DNA from 2 places in the Streptomyces sp. NPDC025784 genome. Region 1 is predicted to be linked to the other one. Evidence: riboswitches for the same ligand, from Rfam matches in the RefSeq annotation. Region 1 holds a riboswitch; the other holds the start of a gene.
The links. Region 1 has a riboswitch for thiamine pyrophosphate ahead of ACZ4IF_RS29990 (purine-cytosine permease family protein). Riboswitches for the same ligand answer to the same signal wherever they lie in the genome.
Positions count from the first base shown of each region.

Region 2: it holds a riboswitch for thiamine pyrophosphate, as region 1 does, so the genes downstream of both, thiO (glycine oxidase ThiO) here and ACZ4IF_RS29990 (purine-cytosine permease family protein) in region 1, are expected to answer to the same signal.

Region 1 is NZ_JBVHMN010000015.1:106,903-118,115, reverse strand. Features, by position in the region: gene ACZ4IF_RS30025 (LLM class flavin-dependent oxidoreductase) at 1-1,063, shown strand, start outside; gene ACZ4IF_RS30020 (acyl-CoA dehydrogenase family protein) at 1,053-2,126, opposite strand; gene ACZ4IF_RS30015 (YciI family protein) at 2,218-2,574, shown strand; gene ACZ4IF_RS30010 (RNA polymerase sigma factor) at 2,600-3,799, shown strand; gene ACZ4IF_RS30005 (aldehyde dehydrogenase family protein) at 3,982-5,304, shown strand; gene gndA (NADP-dependent phosphogluconate dehydrogenase) at 5,364-6,806, opposite strand; gene thiD (bifunctional hydroxymethylpyrimidine kinase/phosphomethylpyrimidine kinase) at 6,941-7,738, opposite strand; gene ACZ4IF_RS29990 (purine-cytosine permease family protein) at 7,787-9,202, opposite strand; TPP riboswitch at 9,193-9,287, opposite strand; gene ACZ4IF_RS29985 (alpha/beta fold hydrolase) at 9,453-10,307, shown strand; gene ACZ4IF_RS29980 (alpha/beta fold hydrolase) at 10,304-11,137, shown strand.
Region 2 is NZ_JBVHMN010000001.1:167,349-178,561, forward strand. Features, by position in the region: gene ACZ4IF_RS00705 (Rv2175c family DNA-binding protein) at 1-136, opposite strand, end outside; gene ACZ4IF_RS00710 (NAD(P)/FAD-dependent oxidoreductase) at 402-1,628, opposite strand; gene ACZ4IF_RS00715 (avidin-fold protein) at 1,657-2,061, opposite strand; TPP riboswitch at 2,114-2,226, shown strand; gene thiO (glycine oxidase ThiO) at 2,224-3,384, shown strand; gene thiS (sulfur carrier protein ThiS) at 3,381-3,581, shown strand; gene ACZ4IF_RS00730 (thiazole synthase) at 3,585-4,379, shown strand; gene pknB (Stk1 family PASTA domain-containing Ser/Thr kinase) at 4,539-6,479, shown strand; gene ACZ4IF_RS00740 (deoxyribonuclease IV) at 6,574-7,443, shown strand; gene ACZ4IF_RS00745 (DUF4396 domain-containing protein) at 7,519-8,079, shown strand; gene ACZ4IF_RS00750 (sulfite oxidase-like oxidoreductase) at 8,094-8,726, opposite strand; gene bfr (bacterioferritin) at 8,881-9,360, shown strand; gene ACZ4IF_RS00760 ((2Fe-2S)-binding protein) at 9,377-9,694, opposite strand; gene ACZ4IF_RS00765 (class II 3-deoxy-7-phosphoheptulonate synthase) at 9,881-11,213, opposite strand, start outside.

The DNA of each region.
Region 1 (11,213 bases):
CACCGCGTCCGGCCGGGACCGGCCGCCGACGATCGGCTATCTGAGCCAGATCGCCCGTGCTGCCGAGGATCTCGGCTTCGTCGGCGCGCTCACCCCCACCGGCGCCTGGTGCGAGGACGCGTGGCTGACCACCGCGATGGTCAGCCGGGACACCGAGCGACTCAAGTTCCTGGTCGCCTTCCGGCCGGGGTTCGTGTCGCCGACACTCGCCGCGCAGATGGCGTCCACGTTCCAGCGGCAGAGCGGCGGCCGTCTCCTCCTGAACGTGGTCACCGGAGGCGAGAGCCACGAGCAGCGCGCCTACGGCGACTTCCTCGACAAGGACGCCCGGTACCGCCGTACCGGCGAATTCCTGCGGATCGTCCGGGACTTGTGGGACGGCAAGACCGTCGATCTGTCCGGCGAACACCTCCACGTCGAGGACGCGCGGCTGGCCCGGGTGCCCGACCCGGCCCCCGAGGTCTATTTCGGCGGCTCCTCACCCGTCGCCGGTGAGGTGGCCGCCCGGCACGCCGACGTCTACCTCACCTGGGGCGAACCGCCCGCCCAGGTCGCCGAGAAGATCGCGTGGATCCGCGGACTCGCGGCGGACCAGGGGCGTCGCCTCCGGTTCGGCGTCCGGCTGCACGTCATCACCCGCGACACCTCGGAGCAGGCCTGGGCCGAGGCGCGCCGGCTCCTCGACGGATTCGACCCGCGGACGGTGCGTGCGGTGCAGGCCGGACTCGCCCGCAGCGAGTCGGAGGGGCAGCGCCGCATGCTCGCACTGCACGGCGGCAGCGGCGACGGACTGGAGATCCACCCCAACCTGTGGGCCGGGATCGGCCTGGTCCGCGGCGGCGCGGGCACCGCCCTGGTCGGCAGCCACGACGAGGTGGCCGAGCGGATCGGGGAGTACCACGCGCTCGGCATCGACGAGTTCGTGCTCTCCGGCTATCCGCATCTGGAGGAGGCGTACTGGTTCGGCGAGGGCGTCCTGCCGAGGCTGGCCGAACAGGGCCTCTGGCGGCACCCGTTCGCGCCGACGCCCGCGCCCGCGGCACAGGTCCCCTTCACGGGCTGAGCGGCGCCGGCGATCCCAGTGAGCCGAGGTGCGCCCGGCGCACCTCGGCCGTCTGCCCCTGCACCAGCAGGAACATCCCCTCCCGCGCCAGCCGCTGCGCCGGACTGTCCAGACCCATGGCCCGGCCGCCGCCGGCCACCACCGCGGCGGTCGTGGCCGCGCGCATCACGTCGTACGCCCGCGTCTTGGCGGCCAGCCGCTCCTCGATCCGCTCGCCCGGCACCGGATGGTCGGCCAGCCCGTACGCCACCCGCCTGACCTCGTCGAGGCGGGCGCGCAATTCCTGGGCGGTGGCTCGCGCGGCCGGATCGCCGTCCGGGGAGTCGAGCAGGCCGAGCGCCGCTTCGGTGATGCCGAAGACGGCGGGGGAGGCGTTGGTGTTCTTCGGACGGTCACCCTCCGCCCACGTCGCGTAGGGGACCCGGAGGGCGACGGCGTCGTCCGGCAGCAGGAGGCCGTCCAGTTCCAGCGACACCGTCCGGGACGCGGTGAGCGCGGCGAGCCGCATCGGCGGCGAGGGGCGCAGACCGGGCTGCTCGCGGGCTTCGGTGAACGCGAACAGCGCCTCGTCGGCGTCCGTCACACCGGCCAGCAGCATCACGTCGTTGAGTCCCCATCCCGTGTACCAGGGCACCGTGCCGTCGAAGCGCCAGCCGTCGCGCTCCCGTGACACGCGCACGGGGACGCGCGGATGGGCACGCAACTGCGCGTAGGCGACCCCCGACAGCAGCTCACCGCTCGCCAGCGGCCTCAACAGGCGCTCCCGCAGGGGGCGTTCGCACTGAGCGAGTGTCGTGACCGGCGTGTGGTGCTGCGTCTGGACGAACCAGGTCGAGCAGCACGCCCCCGCCAGGATCTCCGCGACCTCCCGTACCACCGCAGCCGGTGCCGCCGCCCCTCCGTACGCCACCGGCGCGCTCAGCCCGAGCAGCCCCGACCGCTTGACGGCCTCGATGCTGTCCGCCGGCACGCCCTCCTGGTCGACGAGCTGCGCCCGGGGCGCCAGCACCTCGGCCGCCAGCCGCCGGGCGGAGGTGACGAGCGGATGGGGTGGGGTGGTCATCGAAGATTTCTCCCGCTTCTTTCCTGGCGCGTGTCGATCCGGCGCTCTCCCGTTCGTGTAGTCAAGGAGAGACCACCGAGGAGGCCACACCATGAAGTACTACCTCTTGAGCGTCATGCAGCCGGTGGGCGAGCCGCCCGCGCCCGAGGCCCTGGAAGAGATCATGCACAACCTGGACGTCTTCCACACGGAGCTGCGTGAGGCCGGTGCCTGGGTGTTCGCCGGCGGCCTGCACGGGCCGGAGACGGCCACCGTGCTGCGCGCCCGGGACGGTGACGTCCTGGTCACCGACGGCCCCTACACCGAGAGCAAGGAGTATCTGGGAGGGATCTGCCTGATCAAGGCACCCGACCTGGACGAGGCGCTCGCCTGGGGCCGTAAGGCGACGCTGGCGACGACGCTGCCCATCGAGGTGCGGCCGTTCACGCACGAGGCCGAGGACGTATGACCGTCTCCACGGCGGGGCGGCGCGCGTGAGCGCCACCGCGGCGGAGATCGAAGCCGTGTTCCGCGCCGAGTACGGCCGCGCGGTCGCCGTCCTCATCCGCTTCCTCGGCGACATCGACCTCGCCGAGGAAGCGGTGCAGGACGCGTTCGCCACGGCCGTGCGCACGTGGCCGGAGACCGGCACACCGGCGAGCCCCGCCGGGTGGATCATCACCACCGCCCGCAACCGCGCCGTCGACCGGCTGCGCCGGGAGTCCACCCGGGACGCGCGGCACGCCGAGGCGGCCCGGCTCTACGCACCCGAGGCACCCGCCGAGGAGGGACCCGTGCGTGACGACCGGCTCCGTCTGATCTTCACCTGCTGTCATCCCGCGCTCGCCACCCCGGCCCAGGTGGCGCTCACCCTGAGACTCCTGGGTGGTCTGACCACCCCGCAGATCGCGCGCGCCTTCCTGGTCCCCGAGCCGACCATGGCGCAGCGGCTGGTCCGGGCGAAGGCGAAGATCCGCGACGCGGGCATCCCGTACCGGGTCCCGCGCGACGCCGACCTCCCGGAGCGCGTCAAGGGAGTGCTCGCCGTCGTCTACCTGATCTACAACGAGGGCTACGGCGGCCGGGAGGACCTCTGCGCGGAGGCCGTCCGCCTGGCGCGGCTGCTCGTCGAGCTCATGCCGGACGAGCCCGAGGCGCTCGGTCTGCTCGCACTGGTCCTGCTCATCGAGGCACGCCGGCCCGCCCGCGCGACAGCGGACGGCGACCTGGTCCTCCTCGCCGACCAGGACCGCTCCCTGTGGGACCGGGGCCTGATCGCCGAGGGTCAGGCCCTGGTACGGCGCTGTCTGCGCCTGAACCGGCCGGGCCCGTACCAGATCCAGGCGGCGGTCAACGCCGTGCACAGCGACGCCCCGACCGCCGATGCCACGGACTGGGGCCAGATCCTCCGCCTCTACGACCAGCTGACGGTCGTCGCGCCCGGCCCGGTGGTCGCCCTCAACCGGGCCGTCGCGGTGGCGGAGACCGACGGCCCGGCGGCGGCCCTCGCGATCGTCGACGCGCTCGACCTGGACGGCTACCACGCCCACCACGCCGTACGGGCCGAGCTGCTGCGCCGGCTGGGCCGCACGGCGGAAGCCGCGCAGGCCTACGAGGCGGCCGTCGCGCTCACCGCGAACGACGCCGAGCGAGCACACCTCGAACGCCGCCGACGGGCCCTGCCGGACGCGTAGCCGGGCCCGCCCTCCACCTGGCGATCACGGCCGGTGACGGAAAGTAGTCCGTCGCCCCCGGAATTTCTCCGCGAGCCGGAAAGGTTGGCCATTACATCCAGATACGGTTGGGTTATACATCCAACCGTCGAGCACGTTCGCGCGGCCGGTCCGCCGGCCCGCGCCCCGACCAGCGAGGCACCGTGAACCAGTCGACCCCCGAACAGCCCGCCGACGTCGTCTCCCGGCTGCGCGCCACCTTCCGCTCCGGCCGCACCAAGCCCGTCGCGTGGCGCACGGACCAGGCGCGCCGACTGCGCGAGATGCTCACCTCGCACGGCGAGGACCTCGCCGCCGCCCTCCGCGAGGACCTCGGCAAGAGCTCCACCGAAGCCTTCCGTACCGAGATCGACTTCACCGTGCGCGAGATCGACCACACCCTCGAACACCTCGACGGCTGGCTGCTGCCGGAATCCGCCCCGGTCCTGGCGCACCTCGGCGCCGACGCCACGGCCTGGACGCAGTACGACCCCCTCGGCGTCGTGCTGGTCATCGCCCCCTGGAACTATCCGCTGCAACTCCTGCTGACCCCGATGCTCGGCGCACTGGCCGCGGGCAACGCCGTGGTCGCCAAGCCCAGCGAACTTGCGCCGGCCACCTCCGCCGCGCTCGCGCGGCTGCTGCCGCGCCACCTCGACACCGACGCGGTCGCCGTCGTCGAGGGCGGCGTCCCCGGGACGACGGCCCTGCTGGCCGAGCGGTTCGACCAGATCTTCTACACCGGCAACGGCACGGTCGGCCGCATCGTCATGCGGGCCGCCGCCGAACACCTCACCCCGGTCGCCCTCGAACTCGGCGGCAAGTCACCGGCGTTCGTCGACCGCGACGCCGACCTCGGCACCGTCGCGGGCCGGTTGGCCCGCGGCAAGTTCCTCAACGCCGGGCAGACCTGCGTCGCGCCCGACTACGTCCTCACCGACCCGGAGACCGCCCGCGCCCTGGAGGCCGAACTCATCCGGGCCACCGAGGCGCTCTTCGGCACCGAGCCGCGGACGTCCGCCGAGTACGGGCGGATCGTCAACGAACGGCACTTCGACCGGCTCACCGCGCTGCTCGGTTCCGGCCGCACCGTCGTCGGCGGCGACAGCGACCGGGAGACCAAGTACATCGCGCCGACCGTGCTCGCCGACGTCGACCCCAAGTCACCCGTGATGCAGGAGGAGATCTTCGGCCCGATCCTCCCGATCGTCACCGTGGCCGACCTCGACGAGGCCATCGGCTTCATCAACGACCGCGACAAACCCCTCGCCCTGTACGTCTTCACCGACTCCGACACCACCCGGCGGCGGATCGCCGCGGAGACCTCGTCCGGAGGCCTCGGCTTCGGGTTGCCCCTCGCCCATCTGACCGTCTCCGACCTGCCGTTCGGCGGAGTCGGGGAGAGCGGCATGGGCAGCTACCACGGCCGCTGGTCCATCGAGACGTTCAGCCACCGCAAGGCGGTGCTGGAGAAGCCGCTCGGCTGAGCCGAGACGACGGCCCGCGCCCGTGAACACCGGCGCGGGCCACGGTACTTCGGGGCCCGTCACAGCACCTCGGTCTCCGCCCGGCCCGCCTCGCCCCACAGCGTGTGGAAGCTGCCGTCGCGGTCGGTGCGCCGGTAGGTGTGGGCGCCGAAGTAGTCCCGCTGCCCCTGGGTGAGGGCGGCGGGGAGGCGGTCGGCGCGCAGCGTGTCGTAGTACGACAGGGCGGCCGAGAACGCCGGCACCGGCACACCCCGGCGCGCGGCCGTCGCGATCACCTCGCGCCAGGGGACCTGTGCATCCTTGATCTCGGCGGCGAAGCCCGCGTCCGAGAGCAGGCTGACCAGAGCGGGGTCGACGGCGTAGGCGGCGCGGATGCGGTCCAGGAAGGCGGCCCGGATGATGCAGCCGCCGCGCCAGATCTTCGCGACCTCGCCGAGGTCGATGTCCCAGCCGTACTCGTCGGCGGCGTCCAGGATCATCTTCCAGCCCTGGTCGTAGGCGATCAGCTTGGACGCGTACAGGGCGTGCTCGACCTGGCTGGTGAAGCGTTCCGCCTCGGTGGCGGACAGCTCCCAGTGGGTGCCGCCGGGCAGGTCCCGGTACGCGGCGCGCAGCCCGGACTGGCTGGAGGCGGCACGGGCGAACGTCGCCTGCGAGATCGCCGTCACCGGGGAGCCCAGGTCGAGCGCGGTCTGCACGGTCCAGCGGCCGGTGCCCTTCTGCCCGGCGGCGTCGACCACGACGTCCACGAACGGCGCGCCGCTCGCGGGGTCCGTGTGCGCCAGTACCTCGGCGGTGATCTCGATCAGATACGAGTCGAGGCGGCCCTTGTTCCAGCGGCGGAAGATCTCCGCGATCTGCGCGGGTGTGTACCCTCCGACGCGCCGGAGCAGGTCGTAGGCCTCGCCGATCAGCTGCATGTCGGCGTACTCGATGCCGTTGTGGACCATCTTCACGAAGTGCCCGGCGCCGTCCGTGCCGATGTGGGTGGCACACGGCTCACCGTCGACCTTGGCGCTGATCGACTCGAACATCGGGCCGAGCGACGCGTACGACTCCGGTGACCCGCCGGGCATGATGCTCGGGCCGTTCAACGCGCCCTCCTCGCCGCCCGAGACGCCCGCCCCCACGAAATGGATGCCACGCTCGCGCAGTGACTGCTCGCGGCGGCGGGTGTCGGCGAAGTGGGCGTTGCCACCGTCGATGATCATGTCGCCCGATTCGAGCAGCGGGGCGAACTCCTCGATGACGGCGTCGGTCGCCGCGCCCGCCTGCACCATGATCATGAGACGGCGCGGGCGTTCCAGCGCGGCCACGAACTCCTCCGCCGTTCCGGCCGCCACGAAGGCGCCCTCGTGCCCGAACTCCTCGATCAGCGCCTTGGTCCGGGCGGGGGTGCGGTTGTGGACGGCGACGGTGTACCCGTGCCGGGCGAAGTTCCGGGCCAGATTGCGGCCCATCACCGCGAGCCCTGTGACACCGATCTGCGCGGTCGCCTTCATGGTGTGCTCCTTGGATCCGGATCTGCGTCCCCGCGTACCTGACGGGCGAGCAGTCGACTGTCGCTCTCCTGGTCAAGTACGGACGGCGGGGGCCGCGGCGTTCAGCGTGAAGGCGTTGTCCGCGCGGTGAGTTCCTACGGCCGCTCCCGCAGCCGCCATCCGTGGTCGACGGGGCCGATGCCGGCACCGAGCGCGAAGCCCGCCGCGATGGCCGACGTGACGTACTCCTTGGCCTGCCGCACGGCGTCGGGCACCGAACGGCCCTCGGCCAGCCCCACCGCGATCGCCGAGGCGAGGGTGCACCCCGTGCCGTGGGTGTGCCGGTTGTCGTGCCGCGGCGCGCGCAGCCAGTGCTCCTGGGTCCCGTCGGTGAGCAGATCGACGGCCTGTCCCGGAAGATGACCGCCCTTCACCAGGGCCCAGCGGGGGCCGAAGTCCAGCAGTCGCCCGGCCGCCCGGCGCATGCCCGCCTCGTCTTCCACGGTCACGCCCGTGAGTTCGGCGACCTCGTCGAGATTGGGCGTCACCACCGTCGCCACCGGCAGCAGACGGCCGCGCACCGCGTCCAGCGCGTCGTCGGCCAGCAGTCGGTCCCCGTGCTTGGAGACGCTCACCGGATCGACGACGACGGGCGCGGGCACGTCCGCCAGCAGTTCGGCCACCGCCGTGACCAGACCGGGCGATGCCAGCATTCCCGTCTTCACGGCCTGTACGCCGATGTCGTCGACGACGCTGCGGTACTGGGCGCGCACCGCCTCCACGGGCAGTTCCCAAGCACCCTGCACACCCACCGAGTTCTGTGCCGTGACCGCGGTGATCACGCTCATGCCGTGCGCGCCGAGCGCCAGCATCGTCTTCAGGTCGGCCTGGATCCCGGCGCCACCGCCGGAGTCGGAACCGGCGATCGTCAGGACCAGAGGTGGCCGGGGCATGGGGGTGCTCCTCTCAGCGGTGCTGCGTGCGGACGGCCTGCGGGGCCGTCAGTGATCGGGAACGGCGCTGCGGCCGCGCGACCGCAGCGGGGCGTACACGGCGAGCGCGACGAGGAACGCCACGTAGTAGGAGAGGTCGGCGCCGTGCAGCGCCTCGGCGACCGGACCCACGTACAGACCGGTGTTCATGAACGGGACGGCCGCGGCGAACGCGGCGACGAACGCCGGCATCGCGGGCCAGGCCGGCCGCGGAAGCGACGCCTCGGCGGTGACGTCGAACGCGGCACCGCCGCGGGCGCGGGCCCGTACGACCCAGTCCACGACGACGATCGCGACGAACCCGGGGATCCAGTAGCCGACGAACAGCAGCACGTTCTGGAAACGCGTGGTGGTGTCGGCCGCGTGCATCCACAGCACCAGCGGGAAGCCGAGCACGGCGGCGAGCGCGGCGGCCACCGGGCGGGGCACACGCACCCCCACGGTCTGCAGGGCCAGCGAACCGCTGTAGTCGTTCATCGCGTTGCTGCACACCGCCGCCAGCGCCACCGCCAGCAGTCCGAACGCGCCGGCGGCCCCGCCGCCCAGCAACTCGTCGACACCCGCGGCGGTCTGGTCCGTGAGCACGGACGCGCCCCACAGTCCGAGGGCCTGCACGGCCACGAACGACACCACGAGACCCAGCAGCGTGCACCAGAACATGCGCGGGCGGGAGGTGCCCCGCGGCAGATACCGGCTGAAGTCCGTCGCGTACGGCGCCCAGGACAGGGCGAGGCTCAGCGCGATGGTGCTGGTCAGCACGAACGCGCCCGCACGGTCGGCGCCCGCCGCCGCACCCGCCGAGGCCGGGTGGACGCCGTCCAGCATCCGCCAGGCGATGGCCGCGAACGAGACGGCGAGCACGAAGGTCATGACGATCTGGAGGCGGTGGATCGCCTCGTACCCCAGGACACCCAGGGCGCCCTGCGCGGCCATCATGACCAGCACTCCGACCCAGAACGGCCAGCCGCACAGCCGGGCCAGCGCGTCCCCGCCGAACAGCCCGATCAGCGCGTCCCAGGCCACCGACGACACCCACTGCAGGATGCCGGGCAGCGCCACGGCGCGGCCGAAGGCCAGCCGGGCCAGGGGGAGTTGGCCGGTGCCGGTGAGGCCGCCCCAGGTGCTCAGATAGGCGGTGGGCAGGGCGCCGAGCACGGTGCCCAGGACGACCGCGGCGAGCGCGGTGCCGAAGTCCAGGCCGAGCGCGACGCCGATGGTCCCGGTGAACACACCCGTCATGGTCAGATTGGGGGCGAACCACACCGTGAACAGCCGTCCGGCCCCGCCGTACCGGTTCCCCTCCGGGACCGGCTCGATTCCGTGTCCCTCGACCCTCAGGTCACCGGGAGCGGCCGGCATCCTGCCGTCGAAGACGGCCGGCCGGCCGTCGGCGGGCACCCCGCCGGAAACATGCGCCAATGGCATGAAGACATCCCTCCGCCAGTACGAACTGGTTCAGGTTCGACGGGTGTGATCTCAGCCCTCGATCGGGGCACCCCGTGTCCGGTACGACGCACACCCTAACGGACGTCGTGACCGGCGGGTGAGCCCAGGTGTTAGCCCGTATGTCCGACGCGGGGGCGACGCCGCACACGTCCCGGCGGACACTGGGGGCAACCGTATGGCGGGCCGGCCCGCAGCCCTGTCATCCCCGGACGCGCTGAGGAGTCACGGCATGCCGCTTCTTCACTCGGGCGACCTGGGCATCCACTACCAGGTCGTGGGGGAGGGCGACCCGCTCGTCCTGGTCCACGGCTCCTGGAACGACCACATGTCGTGGCGCCCGGTCATCGACGCCGACGCCCGGGCGTCGTTCCGGGTGATCACCTACGACCGGCGGGGCCACGGCCGCAGCGAGGCGGCACCGGGTCAGGGCACCCGGCGGGAGGACGAGGACGACCTCGCGGCCGTGATCGAGCAGGTGGCGGGGGCGTCCGCGCACGTGGCGGGGAACTCCTTCGGGGCCTCGATCACGCTGGGCCTGGCCACACGCAGCCCCGGGCTGTTCCGGAGCGTCACGGCCCACGAACCCCCGCTCTTCGCGATCGTCGCCGACGACGAGGACGCCATGGCAGAGCTCGGCCCGACGCGGGCCTCGATCGACGCGACCCTCGACCACCTGCGCAACGGCGAGTACGAGCAGGCCGCTTGGCTGTTCGTGGAGGAGGTCGCCCTCGGGCCGGGCATGTGGGACCGGCTGCCGGCCGAGGTGCGTGAGACGTTCGTGCACAACGCGCCCACGTGGCTGGACGAACAGTCCGACCCCGGCTGGGCGGTCCTGGATCTCGACGGCCTCGCCCGCTGCCCCGTACCGCTGCTGCTGAGCCGGGGTTCCGAGAGCCCGGCGTGGACGGCGAAGGTCCTCGACCGGCTGGCGGCGGCCGTGCCACAGGCGCGGTACCAGGTCCTCGAAGGGGCGGGGCACATCCCCCACATCACCCACCCGGAGCAGTACGTCGAGGCGCTCACCCGCTTCATCTCCCGGCCGCCGGCCCCGGGCGGACGGACGGAAGGAGGCAGCACGCCGTGACCGTGATCTCCCTGAAGTCCGCGCGGCTGCGCGACGGACTCACCCTTCCGTACGCCGAGGCCGGGTATCCCGGGGGCACGCCGGTCGTCTTCGTCCACGGGCTGGCCGACTCCTGGTGGTCCTTCGAGCCGCTGCTGCGGCGTCTGCCGGCGTCCCTGTACGGCTACGCGCCCACCCAGCGCGGGCACGGCGACGCCGACCGCCCTGCCACCGGGTACGCGCCCGAGGACTTCGCCGCCGACCTGGTGGCCTTCCTCGACGCCGCGGACATCCCGCGCGCCGTCCTCGTCGGCGCCGCCGCCGGCGGCGTGCCGGCCCGGATCGTCGCGGGCAGCCACCCCGACCGGATCTCCGGACTGGTGCTGCTCGGCGTGCCGGCGACGCTCGCGGACAAGCCGGCGGTCGACGCGATGCGGGAGAGCGTGCGGGAGCTGTCGGATCCCGTGCCACGTGATGTCGTCGAGGCCTTCATGGTCGCCGCCGTGGGGGATCGCCCGGTCGCCCGGGGACTCGTCGAGACCATGGTCGAGGAAAACCTCAAAGTTCCCGCGCACGTCTGGCAGGAGACCCTGGACGGTCTGCTGCAGGCCGATCTCCGCGCCACCCTCGCGGGCATCCTGGTGCCCACTCTCGTGATCTGGGGAGAGCAGGACGGCATCGCGCCCCGCGAGGACCAGCAGACCATCCTCGACGCCATCCACGGATCACGCCTGCTCGCCTACGAGGGGACGGGCCATGCCGTCCACTGGGAACAGCCAGAGCGCGTGGTCGCCGACATCGCCGCCTTCGTCGCGGGCATCGAACACCCCGGTACCTCCGCGACGCCGTGAGGATCCGCGGTCCCGGCATCCCGCGGACGCGGATGTGCCCGCCCCGGCAGGGCGGGCACACGCACGGGCGCAAGGG
Region 2 (11,213 bases), on a different contig from region 1:
GGCGTACGGCGATCAGCTGGCCCTCCTTGACCAGCTGCCGCACGCGGGTCACCTCGACGCCGAGCTGTTCGGCGATGTCGGGGAGGGTGAGCCAGGCGGGGACGAGAGCATCGATCTTTGCGTCAATCTCGGTCACGGGACAAGCCTGCCATCCCGGACTGACACTCGGTACCCGGGCACCGTCCGGGCGCGCGCCGCGTCCGGCTCCGCCGGGGCTCCGCGCACGCCGTTCGGCCCCGGGTTCCCGCGCCCGCGGCACCCCCGGTGACCCGCCGCGCGCCGGGTGTCGCCCCGGGTCCGGCCACTCCGCCGGAAGGCCGACGCACGCCGCCGTGCCCCAAGGCCTCCGCCCCCCGTGCCTCGTCCCGGCGCCTCCGCCGGCCCCCGGTACTGCCGCCCGGCTAGGCGATCGCCGACTTCAGGGGCCTCGCCGGATCCGCCAGGAGTTCCGGACTCATCTCGGCGCCCGCCTCGATCAGCCTGCGGCCCTGGGCGAGATCCCTCGGGCGGCCCACCGCCAGGAGGGCCACCAGGCGGGTGTCGCGGAGCCAGCAGACCGTCCACGCGGCGCCGGACGGGTCGCCGCGCCAGACGGTCGTGTCGGCGGGGGCGTGGTGCCCGACGTACTGGACGAAGCGGCCGAACTGCTCGGACCAGAAGTACGGGACCGGGTCGTAGGCGGCGGGGGCCTCGCCGATGATGTTCGCGGCGACGGTGCGCGGGCCCTGGAGGGCGTTGTCCCAGTGGTGGACCAGGAGGCGGTCCTCGTACCGGCCCGACGGGAAGGAGGCACAGTCTCCGACCGCGTAGACGTCCGGCTGGGAGGTGCGCAGGTGGTCGTCGGCCACGATCTCGCGATGGGCGCCCAGCTCGATACCGGAGCCGGCCAGCCACGCGGTGGCCGGGCGGGCGCCGACACCGACGACCACGGCGCCCGCGGGCACCCGGGAGCCGTCGTCCAGCACCACGGCACCGGGCTCGACACGCTCCACGCGCGCGTGGGTGCGCAGCTCGGCCCCGCTGTCCGCGTACCAGGCGGTCATCGGCGCGGCCACCTCGGCGGGCAGCGCCCCGGCGAGGGGGCGGTCGGCGGCCTCGACCACGGTCACCGTGCAGCCGGCCTCGCGCGCCGCCGTGGCGAACTCGGCGCCGATCCAGCCGGCCCCGACGACCACGATGTCGTGCTGCCGGGCGAGGACGGGACGCAGCCGTTCCGCGTCGTCCAGGGTGCGCAGCAAATGGACGCCGGGCACCCCTTCGGCGCCGGGCAGCCGGATCGGTTCCGCGCCGGTCGCGATGACCAGGACGTCGTACCGGACCGGCCCCGCCTCGGTGTCCAGTTCGTGGTCGGCCGGGCGGACGCCGAGCGCCTCGCAGCCGAGCTGGAGCTCGATGTCCAGCGCCTCGAAGTCGACGTCGAAGGCCGAACCCTCGGACTTGCCGAGCAGCACGGCCTTGGACAGCGGCGGCCGGTCGTACGGCTGATGAGGCTCCGCGCCGATGAGGGTGACGGTGCCGGTGAAGCCCTGTTCGCGCAGGGCGACCGCGGTCTGGACACCGGCCATGCCCGCGCCCACGACGACGACCCGCCGCTTCGTACGCTCCTGCGCCTGCGTCTGCTCGCTCACCTGATCACCATAGACACCTGACAATTCGTCAGTCAGCGGACGTGCTCAGTGAGCTGTTCCACACCTGCTCGTCCGCCGCCGGCGAATACTCCACCCGGGCGACCTCCTCCACCGTGCTCGTCCCGCTGCCCGCCTGTGACTCCCACTCCCAGGTCTCCTCCAGGCGCAGCCGCCCGTCGGGCAGCTCCACCACGCGGGAGACGCAGTGGCCCGACGAGGTGCGGCCGGCACGCCCCAGCTGCACGTACCGGAAGTCGAGACGGTCACCTTCACGGGTACCCACGAGGTGGCCGCGTACCACATCGCCGCCCGCGTACTCGGCCCAGATCTCCCCGGCCCTCTCGTGGTAGACGAACCGGGTGCGGGTGCCCACCTGCCCCGGCTCCTGGTCGGCGACAGGGGCGAGGACGACACCGTCGAGCGATCGGGCCATGGGCGGAGGCTCCCTTACTGAGAGATGTGACGGCGGGCTACGCTGGCCAACGTAAAGCACTCGCGGGAGCCCGGACGCACCGGGCTGAGAGGGAGGCTGGGCGGCCTCCGACCGTACGAACCTGATCCGGGTCATGCCGGCGAAGGGAGGGGCTGGACGCCCATGTCGTCACGAACGCCCGACGTCCTCGTCATCGGGGGCGGGATCATCGGCCTGGTCACGGCCTGGCGGGCCGCGCAACGCGGGCTGGCCACCGCGGTCGTGGACCCCGAGCCCGGCGGCGGGGCCGCCCAGGTCGCGGCCGGAATGCTGGCCGCCGTCACCGAACTGCACTACGGCGAACAGACCCTGCTGGGCCTCAACCTGGCCTCGGCGCGCCGTTACCCGGACTTCGCCGCCGAACTCACCGAGGCGACGGGCCAGGAACTGGGATACCGCCGATGCGGCACGCTGGCTGTCGCCCTGGACGCCGACGACCGCGCCCATCTGCGCGAACTGCACGCCCTGCAACGCCGGTCGGGGCTGGAGTCGGAGTGGCTGAGCGGCCGTGAGTGCCGCCGTCTGGAGCCGATGCTCGCACCCGGCGTGCGCGGCGGCCTGCGGGTCGACGGCGACCACCAGATCGACCCCCGCCGGCTCGCCGCCGCCCTGGTCGCGGCCTGCGAGCGGGCCGACGTGGTGTTCCACCGCACGTGGGCGGAGCGCCTGCGGGTCGAGGGCGGCAGGGCCGTGGGAGCCGTGACCACGGACGGCACCGAACTGTCCGCGGGCCAGGTGGTGCTCGCCGCGGGGAGCCTGAGCGGGCGCCTGGCGGGCGTACCCGACGATGTGCTGCCGCCCGTGCGTCCCGTGAAGGGGCAGGTGCTGCGGCTGACGGTGCCGAAGCGGTACGCGCCGTTCCTCAGCCGCACGGTCCGGGCGGTCGTCCGGGGCAGCCAGGTCTATCTGGTGCCGCGGGAGAGCGGCGAGCTCGTCGTGGGCGCGACCAGCGAGGAACTGGGCTGGGACACCACGGTGACCGCGGGCGGTGTGTACGAGCTGCTGCGCGACGCGCACGAGCTGGTGCCCGGCATCACCGAACTGCCGCTCACCGAGACGCGCGCCGGGCTGCGCCCCGGCTCGCCGGACAACGCGCCGCTGATCGGCCCGACGGGCCTGGACGGCCTCCTGCTGGCCACCGGCCACTACCGCAACGGCGTGCTGCTCACCCCGGTCACCGGTGACGCCATGGCGCACGTCCTGACCACGGGCGAACTTCCCGACGAGGCCCGCCCCTTCACCCCGCGGCGCTTCGCCGCCGCCCTCACGGAGCAGCCCGCATGAACATCTTCGTCAACGGCGAGCGGCGGCACATCGCCGCGGGGACCGCTCTCGACGCGCTCGTCGCCACGCTCACCGCCGCCCCCTCCGGGGTGGCGGCCGCGCTCAACGAAACGGTCGTCCCGCGCACGCAGTGGCCGGTCACGGCGCTGGCCGAGGGAGACCGCGTCGAAGTCCTCACCGCCGTCCAGGGAGGCTGACCCATGGCCGACGATCCCCTGGTCCTCGGTGGTACGTCCTTCTCGTCCCGGCTGATCATGGGGACGGGCGGGGCGCCCAGCCTCGACGTCCTGGAGCGCTCGCTCGTGGCGTCCGGCACGGAGCTGACGACGGTCGCGATGCGGCGTGTGGACGCGTCCGTGCACGGCTCCGTACTGTCCGTCCTCGACCGGCTCGGCATTCGCGTGCTGCCGAACACGGCGGGCTGCTTCACCGCGGGCGAGGCCGTGCTGACCGCCCGCCTCGCGCGCGAGGCGCTCGGCACGAACCTGGTCAAGCTGGAGGTCATCGCCGACGAGCGCACGCTGCTGCCCGACCCGATCGAGCTGCTGGACGCCGCCGAGACCCTGGTCGACGACGGGTTCACCGTGCTCCCGTACACGAACGACGACCCCGTGCTCGCGCGGAAGCTGGAGGACGTCGGCTGCGCGGCGATCATGCCGCTCGGCTCGCCGATCGGCTCCGGGCTCGGCATCCGCAACCCGCACAACTTCCAGTTGATCACCGAGCACGCGCGCGTGCCGGTCATCCTGGACGCGGGCGCCGGGACCGCATCCGACGCGGCGCTCGCCATGGAGCTGGGGTGCGCGGGTGTGATGCTCGCCTCGGCCGTGACGCGGGCGCAGGAGCCGGTACTGATGGCGGAGGGGATGCGGCACGCGGTGGAGGCGGGACGCCTCGCCTTCCGCGCCGGCCGCATCCCGCGCCGTCACTTCGCCGAGGCGTCGTCCCCCACGGAGGGCATGGCACGACTGGATCCCGAGCGTCCGGCCTTCTGACGGAACGGCCCCGCGCAGGGATACCCCCGCCCCGTACCGGACGCCAGTGCGAGAGCGGCGCGCGCGTGCGTACGCCGCGCGTCACAGCTCGGCTGCAGTCCCGCCCCGGTATCGGCCGAACGGGTCGTCGTGACAGTGGCGGCTCGTACACTCACCTGCGTGGATACGACCCTTCACGACCCGCTTGTCGGGCAGGTGCTCGACGGCCGCTACCGCGTCGAGGCGCGGATCGCGGTCGGCGGGATGGCCACGGTCTACCGGGCCCTGGACACCCGCCTCGACCGCGTGCTCGCGCTCAAGGTGATGCACCCGACGCTGGCCGCCGACGGCTCGTTCGTCGAACGGTTCATCCGTGAGGCCAAATCGGTGGCACGACTCGCGCACCCCAATGTGGTGCAGGTCTTCGACCAGGGGGCGGACGGGTCGTACGTCTACCTGGCGATGGAGTACGTCGCCGGCTGCACCCTGCGCGACGTGCTGCGCGACCGGGGCGCGCTCCAGCCGCGGGCGGCGCTGGACATCCTGGAGCCCGTGCTCGCCGCGCTCGGCGCCGCGCACCGGGCCGGATTCGTGCACCGCGACATGAAGCCGGAGAACGTCCTCATAGGGGACGACGGCCGGGTCAAGGTGGCGGACTTCGGTCTGGTCCGGGCCGTGGACACGGTGACGAACACGACGGGCACGGTCCTCGGCACCGTGTCGTACCTCGCTCCCGAGCAGATCGAGCACGGCACGGCCGACACCCGCGTCGACGTCTACGCCTGCGGCGTCGTCCTGTACGAGATGCTCACCGGCGCCAAGCCGCACTCCGGGGACTCGCCCGCCCAGGTGCTCTACCAGCACCTGCACGCGGACGTGCCGCCCCCTTCGGGCCTGGTCCCCGGCATGGCGTACGCACTGGACGACCTGGTCGCCACGGCGACCGCCCGCAACCCCGAGGTGCGGCCGCACGACGCGGTGGCGCTGCTCGGCCAGGTCCTCGAGGCACGGGCGGGGCTCACTGCCGAGCAGCTCGACGCCGTGCCGCCGGGCGCCCTCGCGGTGGGCCGCGACATCGCCGAGGACCGTACGAGCGTGATCCCGCGCTCGCTGTCCGTGCCCCGGCCACTGCCGGTGAACGAACCCGACACGGTCGGCGCGGTCTCGCACACCAGCCGGTTCGAGCACACCACCCGGTTCGCCTCCGAGCCGCCGCCCCCGCGCGGACCCGCCCGGCCCCGGCGCGGAATGCTCGCGATCGTCGCCGCCGTCGTGCTGGTGCTGGGTCTCGGCACCGGCATCTGGTACATCAACTCGGGCCAGTTCACCAAGGTCCCGCCCGTCCTCTCGAAGAGCGAGCAGGACGCCAGGGCTCAGCTGGAGAAGGCCGGGCTCGACGTGAAGTCGGTCAAGCACGCGTTCAGCGACACCGTGAAGCGCGGCAGCGTCATCGGCACCGACCCGGCCGTCGGCGCCCGGATCCGCGCGAACGACTCCGTGACGCTGACCGTCTCCGACGGGCCGGAGACCGTGAAGGTGCCCGACCTGGAGGGCTTCGCCCTGTTCAAGGCGAAGGACGTGCTGAAGGACAAGGGTCTCGCCGCCGGCATGGTCAACCGCGAGTTCAGCGAGGACGTCGCCAAGGGCTTCGTGATCCGCACGGACCCGCAGGCGGGCACCGAGCGGCACGCGGGTTCGGCCATCGCGATCACCGTCAGCAAGGGCAGCCCGGTGGAGGTGCCCGAGGTCACCGGCTCGTCCGTCGAGGACGCCACCTCCGAGCTGGAGGACTCCGGCCTGAAGGTGAAGATCGCCACCAAGCGCGTCACCTCGGAGTTCGACAAGGGCCAGGTCGCCGAGCAGTCGCCGGCCGCGGGCCGCGAGGCCGCCGCGGGCGACACGGTGACGCTGACGATCTCCAAGGGCCCCGAGATGGTCGAGGTCCCGGACGTCGTGGGCGACAGCGTCGACGACGCCCATCAGAAGCTCGAGGACGCCGGGTTCACGGTCGACGAGGACCGCGGGCTGCTCGGGCTCTTCGGCGACAAGGTCAAGAGCCAGTCGGTGGAGGGCGGGGAGACCGCGCCCAAGGGGTCGACGATCACCATCGAGATCCGCTGAGCGCGAGGCCCGCGGCTCCGCCGCGGGCCGGCGCCCGCGCGCCGGTCGAGATCCGCCGACGGAGCCGTTCGCGGCCCATGACACCCTGAAGGGTGTGACCAGCAAGCAGCTCCGCAACCCCGTCGGCGGCCATGTACCGGTGGCCGGCGGCCTCCACTCCGTCGGTCTGTCCTACGCACGCGACCTCGCGGCCGAGTCCGTCCAGGTCTTCGTCGCCAACCCGCGCGGCTGGGCCACGCCCGCCGGAAACCCCCGGCAGGACGAGGCCTTCCGCGCCGCGTGCGCCGCCGAGTCGATCCCCGCGTACGTCCACGCCCCGTATCTGATCAACTTCGGCTCGCACACCGAGGCGACGGTGGAGAAGTCGGTGGAGTCCCTGCGGCACTCGCTGCGCCGGGCCCGGGAGATAGGCGCCCTCGGCGTGGTGGTGCACACCGGCAGCGCCACGGGCGGCAGGGAGCGTTCCGTCGCCCTCGCGCAGGTCCGTGAGCACATGCTGCCCCTGCTGGACGAGCTGACCCACGACGACGACCCGTTCCTCCTTCTGGAGTCGACGGCCGGGCAGGGCGCCTCGCTCTGCTCCCGCACCTGGGACTTCGGGCCGTACTTCGAGGCCCTCGACGCCCACCCCAGGCTGGGCGTGTGTCTCGACACCTGTCACATCTTCGCGGCGGGCCACGACCTGACCGGGCCGAGCGGCATGCACCAGACGCTCGACCTGCTGGTCGACACGGTCGGCGAAGGGCGGCTGAAGCTGATCCACGCCAACGACTCCAAGGACGTGGTCGGCGCACACAAGGACCGCCACGAGAACATCGGCTCCGGGCACATCGGCGAGGACCCGTTCCGCGCCCTGATGACCCACCCCGCCACCGCGGGCGTACCTCTGATCATCGAAACGCCCGGCGGCAAGGAAGGGCATGCGGCGGACGTGGAGCGGCTGAAGAAGCTCCGGGATTCATGACCCGTTGAGGAATACCCCCTGGGGGTATACGGTTCCTACTGCGCACAGGGACCGTCATCCAGCATGGGGGCACGCATGGAGCACAACACGCACACACGGCACGAGCACCACGGAGCCCAGCAGGACCAGCACGGCCGGCACGGGCACGAGGGACACGAAGAACACCGGGGGCACGAGGGCCACGGCGGCCACCAGGGCGGGGCGAGCTGGTCCATGGCAGCGCAGGCCACCCTGCACTGCCTCACCGGGTGCGCCATCGGCGAGATCCTCGGCATGGTGATCGGCACGGCGCTCGGCTGGGGAAACGTGCCGACGATGGTCCTGGCGATCGTGCTCGCGTTCTTCTTCGGCTACTCGCTCACACTGCGCGGCGTCCTGCGGGCGGGCGTCGACTTCCGGACCGCCTTCCGGGTGGCGCTGGCAGCCGACACCCTGTCCATCGCCGTGATGGAGCTGATCGACAACGGCGTGATCGCGCTGTGGCCGGACGCCATGGACGCGGGCCTGGCCGACGCCCTGTTCTGGATCTCGCTGGCCATCTCGCTGGTGATCGCCTTCGTGGTCACCACGCCGGTCAACAAGTGGACGATCGGCCGCGGCAAGGGGCACGCGGTGGTCCACCGGTACCACCACTGAGGGGCCGCCGGGAGTCAGAGCTCGGGGCCGTCCCCGGGCTCCTCCTGGTAGGAGTAGCGCTGCTCCCGCCAGGGGTCGCCGATGTTGTGGTAGCCGCGCTCCTCCCAGAAGCCACGGCGGTCGGCGGTCATGTACTCCACGCCGCGGACCCACTTGGGCCCCTTCCAGGCGTACAGGTGCGGGACGACGAGGCGGAGCGGGAAGCCGTGCTCCGCCGTCAGCAGCTCACCGTCCTTGTGCGTGGCGAAGATCGTGCGGTCGGACGCGAAGTCCGACAGGCGGAGGTTCGAGCTGAAGCCGTACTCGGCCCAGACCATCACGTGAGTGACGGACGGTGCGGGCGGGGCGATGTCCAGGATCGTCCGGGCCGGGATGCCGCCCCATTCGGCCCCGAGCATGCTGAACTTCGTGACGCAGTGCAGATCGGCCACGACCGAGGCGTACGGCAGGGCCGTGAACTCCTCGTGGGTCCAGCAGTGCTTCTCCCCGTCGGCAGTGGCGCCGAAGACCCTGAACTCCCAGCGCTCGGGACGGAACTTGGGTACGGGCCCGTAGTGCGTGACCGGCCAGCCGCGCTGAAGTCGCTGCCCCGGCGGAAGCTCCGACTGTGCCGCTTCTCCAGATTCTCTCTCCACCGGCTGACCCATGACTCCATCCTGACAGACCCGGGACAGTGCACATGACCAGCCCCGTCCCGAATCGGGCAACTCCTACTAAGCGTGCACTTACTGGACGGTTCACTGTGCCGATGCGAGGATGCGGCGCAACCTGCCCAGTCCCCGCTTGGAAGGAGCCTCTGCGATGCAGGGCGACCCCGAGGTCATCGAATTCCTCAACGAGCAGCTGACCGGCGAGCTCACCGCGATCAACCAGTACTTCCTGCACGCGAAGATGCAGGAGAACTTCGGCTGGACGAAGCTCGCCAAGTACACGCGGCACGAGTCGTTCGACGAGATGAAGCACGCCGAGGTGCTCACCGACCGGATCCTTTTCCTGGAGGGCCTGCCGAACTACCAGCGCCTGTTCCACGTCCGGGTGGGACAGACCCTCACCGAGATGTTCCAGGCGGACCGGCAGGTGGAGGTCGAGGCGATCGACCGCCTCAAACGCGGGATCGAGGTGATGCGCACGAAGGGGGACATCACGTCGGCGAACATCTTCGAGTCGATCCTCGCGGACGAGGAGCACCACATCGACTACCTGGACACCCAGCTCGAACTGATCGAGAAGCTCGGCGAGGCGCTGTACATCGCGCAGTTGATCGAGCAGCCGGAGAGCTGATCCGGCGACAGACGCGTCAGGCGGCCTCGGCCGCCGCCGCAGTCAGCGCCGCCACGGTCAGAGCCGCCGTGGCGGGCATCGCCGTCGCGGGCATCGCCACGGGCGCGGGCACCGGGGCGTCCGCGAGGTCCGACAGGACCGGCCTGCCCTCGTCCGCGAGCTCACGGCGCGGGCACGCGCCACGGCCCAGCAGGGCCTGGATGCGGCGGACGCACGAACCGCAGTCCGTGCCCGCCTTGCATGCCGACGCTATCTGGCGGGGGGTGCAGGCACCCTCTTCCGCGTGCTTCTTCACCTGCGCCTCGGTGACACCGAAGCAGCTGCAGACGAACACGCGGTCCACCTCCCGTCGGGGTTTCAGGGTCGTGCCGTACCGATGGAGCGGATTCCCGATTGATCGGTGAGGCTAACCTAACCTTACCCGGCTCCCAGGGGCCGCAAAAGTGCGGTGGGGCGCGGATCGCATGTGATCCACGCCCCACTTCATCTGCTGGTAACAGCCGGACCTGCCGGTGGCCCGTTACTGGTCGCGGTACATCTCGGCGACGAGGAAGGCCAGGTCGAGGGACTGGCTGCGGTTCAGACGGGGGTCGCAGGCCGTCTCGTAGCGCTGGTGCAGGTCGTCGACGAAGATCTCGTCGCCGCCGCCCACGCACTCGGTGACGTCGTCACCGGTGAGCTCGACATGGATGCCGCCCGGATGCGTGCCGAGGGCCTTGTGGACCTCGAAGAAGCCCTTGACCTCGTCGAGCACGTCGTCGAAGCGGCGAGTCTTGTGGCCCGAGGCCGCCTCGAAGGTGTTGCCGTGCATCGGGTCGGTCACCCAGGCCACCGTCGCACCGGACGCGGTGACCTTCTCGACCAGCTCGGGCAGCTTGTCGCGGACCTTGTCCGCGCCCATCCGCACGATGAAGGTGAGACGGCCCGGCTCACGCTCCGGGTCGAGGCGCTCGATGTACTGCAGCGCGTCCTCGGCCGTCGTCGTCGGGCCCAGCTTGATGCCGATCGGGTTGCGGATCTTCGAGGCGAACTCGATGTGCGCGCCGTCCAGCTGCCGGGTGCGCTCACCGATCCACACCATGTGGCCCGAGACGTCGTACAGCTGTCCCGTACGCGAGTCGACCCTGGTCAGAGCCGATTCGTAGTCGAGGAGCAGCGCCTCGTGGGAGGCGTAGAACTCGACGGTCTTGAACTCCTCCGGGTCGGTGCCGCAGGCCCGCATGAAGTTCAGCGCGTTGTCGATCTCGCGCGCCAGCTGCTCATAGCGCTGGCCCGAGGGGGACGACTTCACGAAGTCCTGGTTCCAGGCGTGCACCTGGCGCAGGTCGGCGTAACCGCCGGTGGTGAAGGCGCGCACCAGGTTGAGCGTGGAGGCGGACGCGTTGTACATCCGCTTCAGGCGCTCGGGGTCGGGGACGCGGGCCTTCTCGTTGAAATCGAAGCCGTTGACCGAGTCGCCCCGGTAGGTCGGCAGGGTCACGCCGTCGCGGGTCTCGGTGCCCTTGGAGCGCGGCTTGGAGTACTGGCCGGCGATCCGGCCGACCTTCACCACCGGCACCGAGGCGGCGTACGTCAGCACGGCGCCCATCTGGAGCAGGGTCTTGAGCTTGCTACGGATGTGGTCGGCGGACACGGCGTCGAAGGCCTCGGCGCAGTCGCCGCCCTGAAGGAGGAACGCCTCGCCCTTGGCGACGGCTCCCATCCGGGCGCGCAGCTGGTCGCACTCGCCCGCGAAGACGAGCGGCGGATACGACTCGAGGTCCGCGATCACATCGCGCAGAGCCTCGGCATCGGGGTACTCGGGCTGCTGCGCCGCGGGCAGGTTTCGCCAGGTGTTGCCAGCGCTCGCGCTG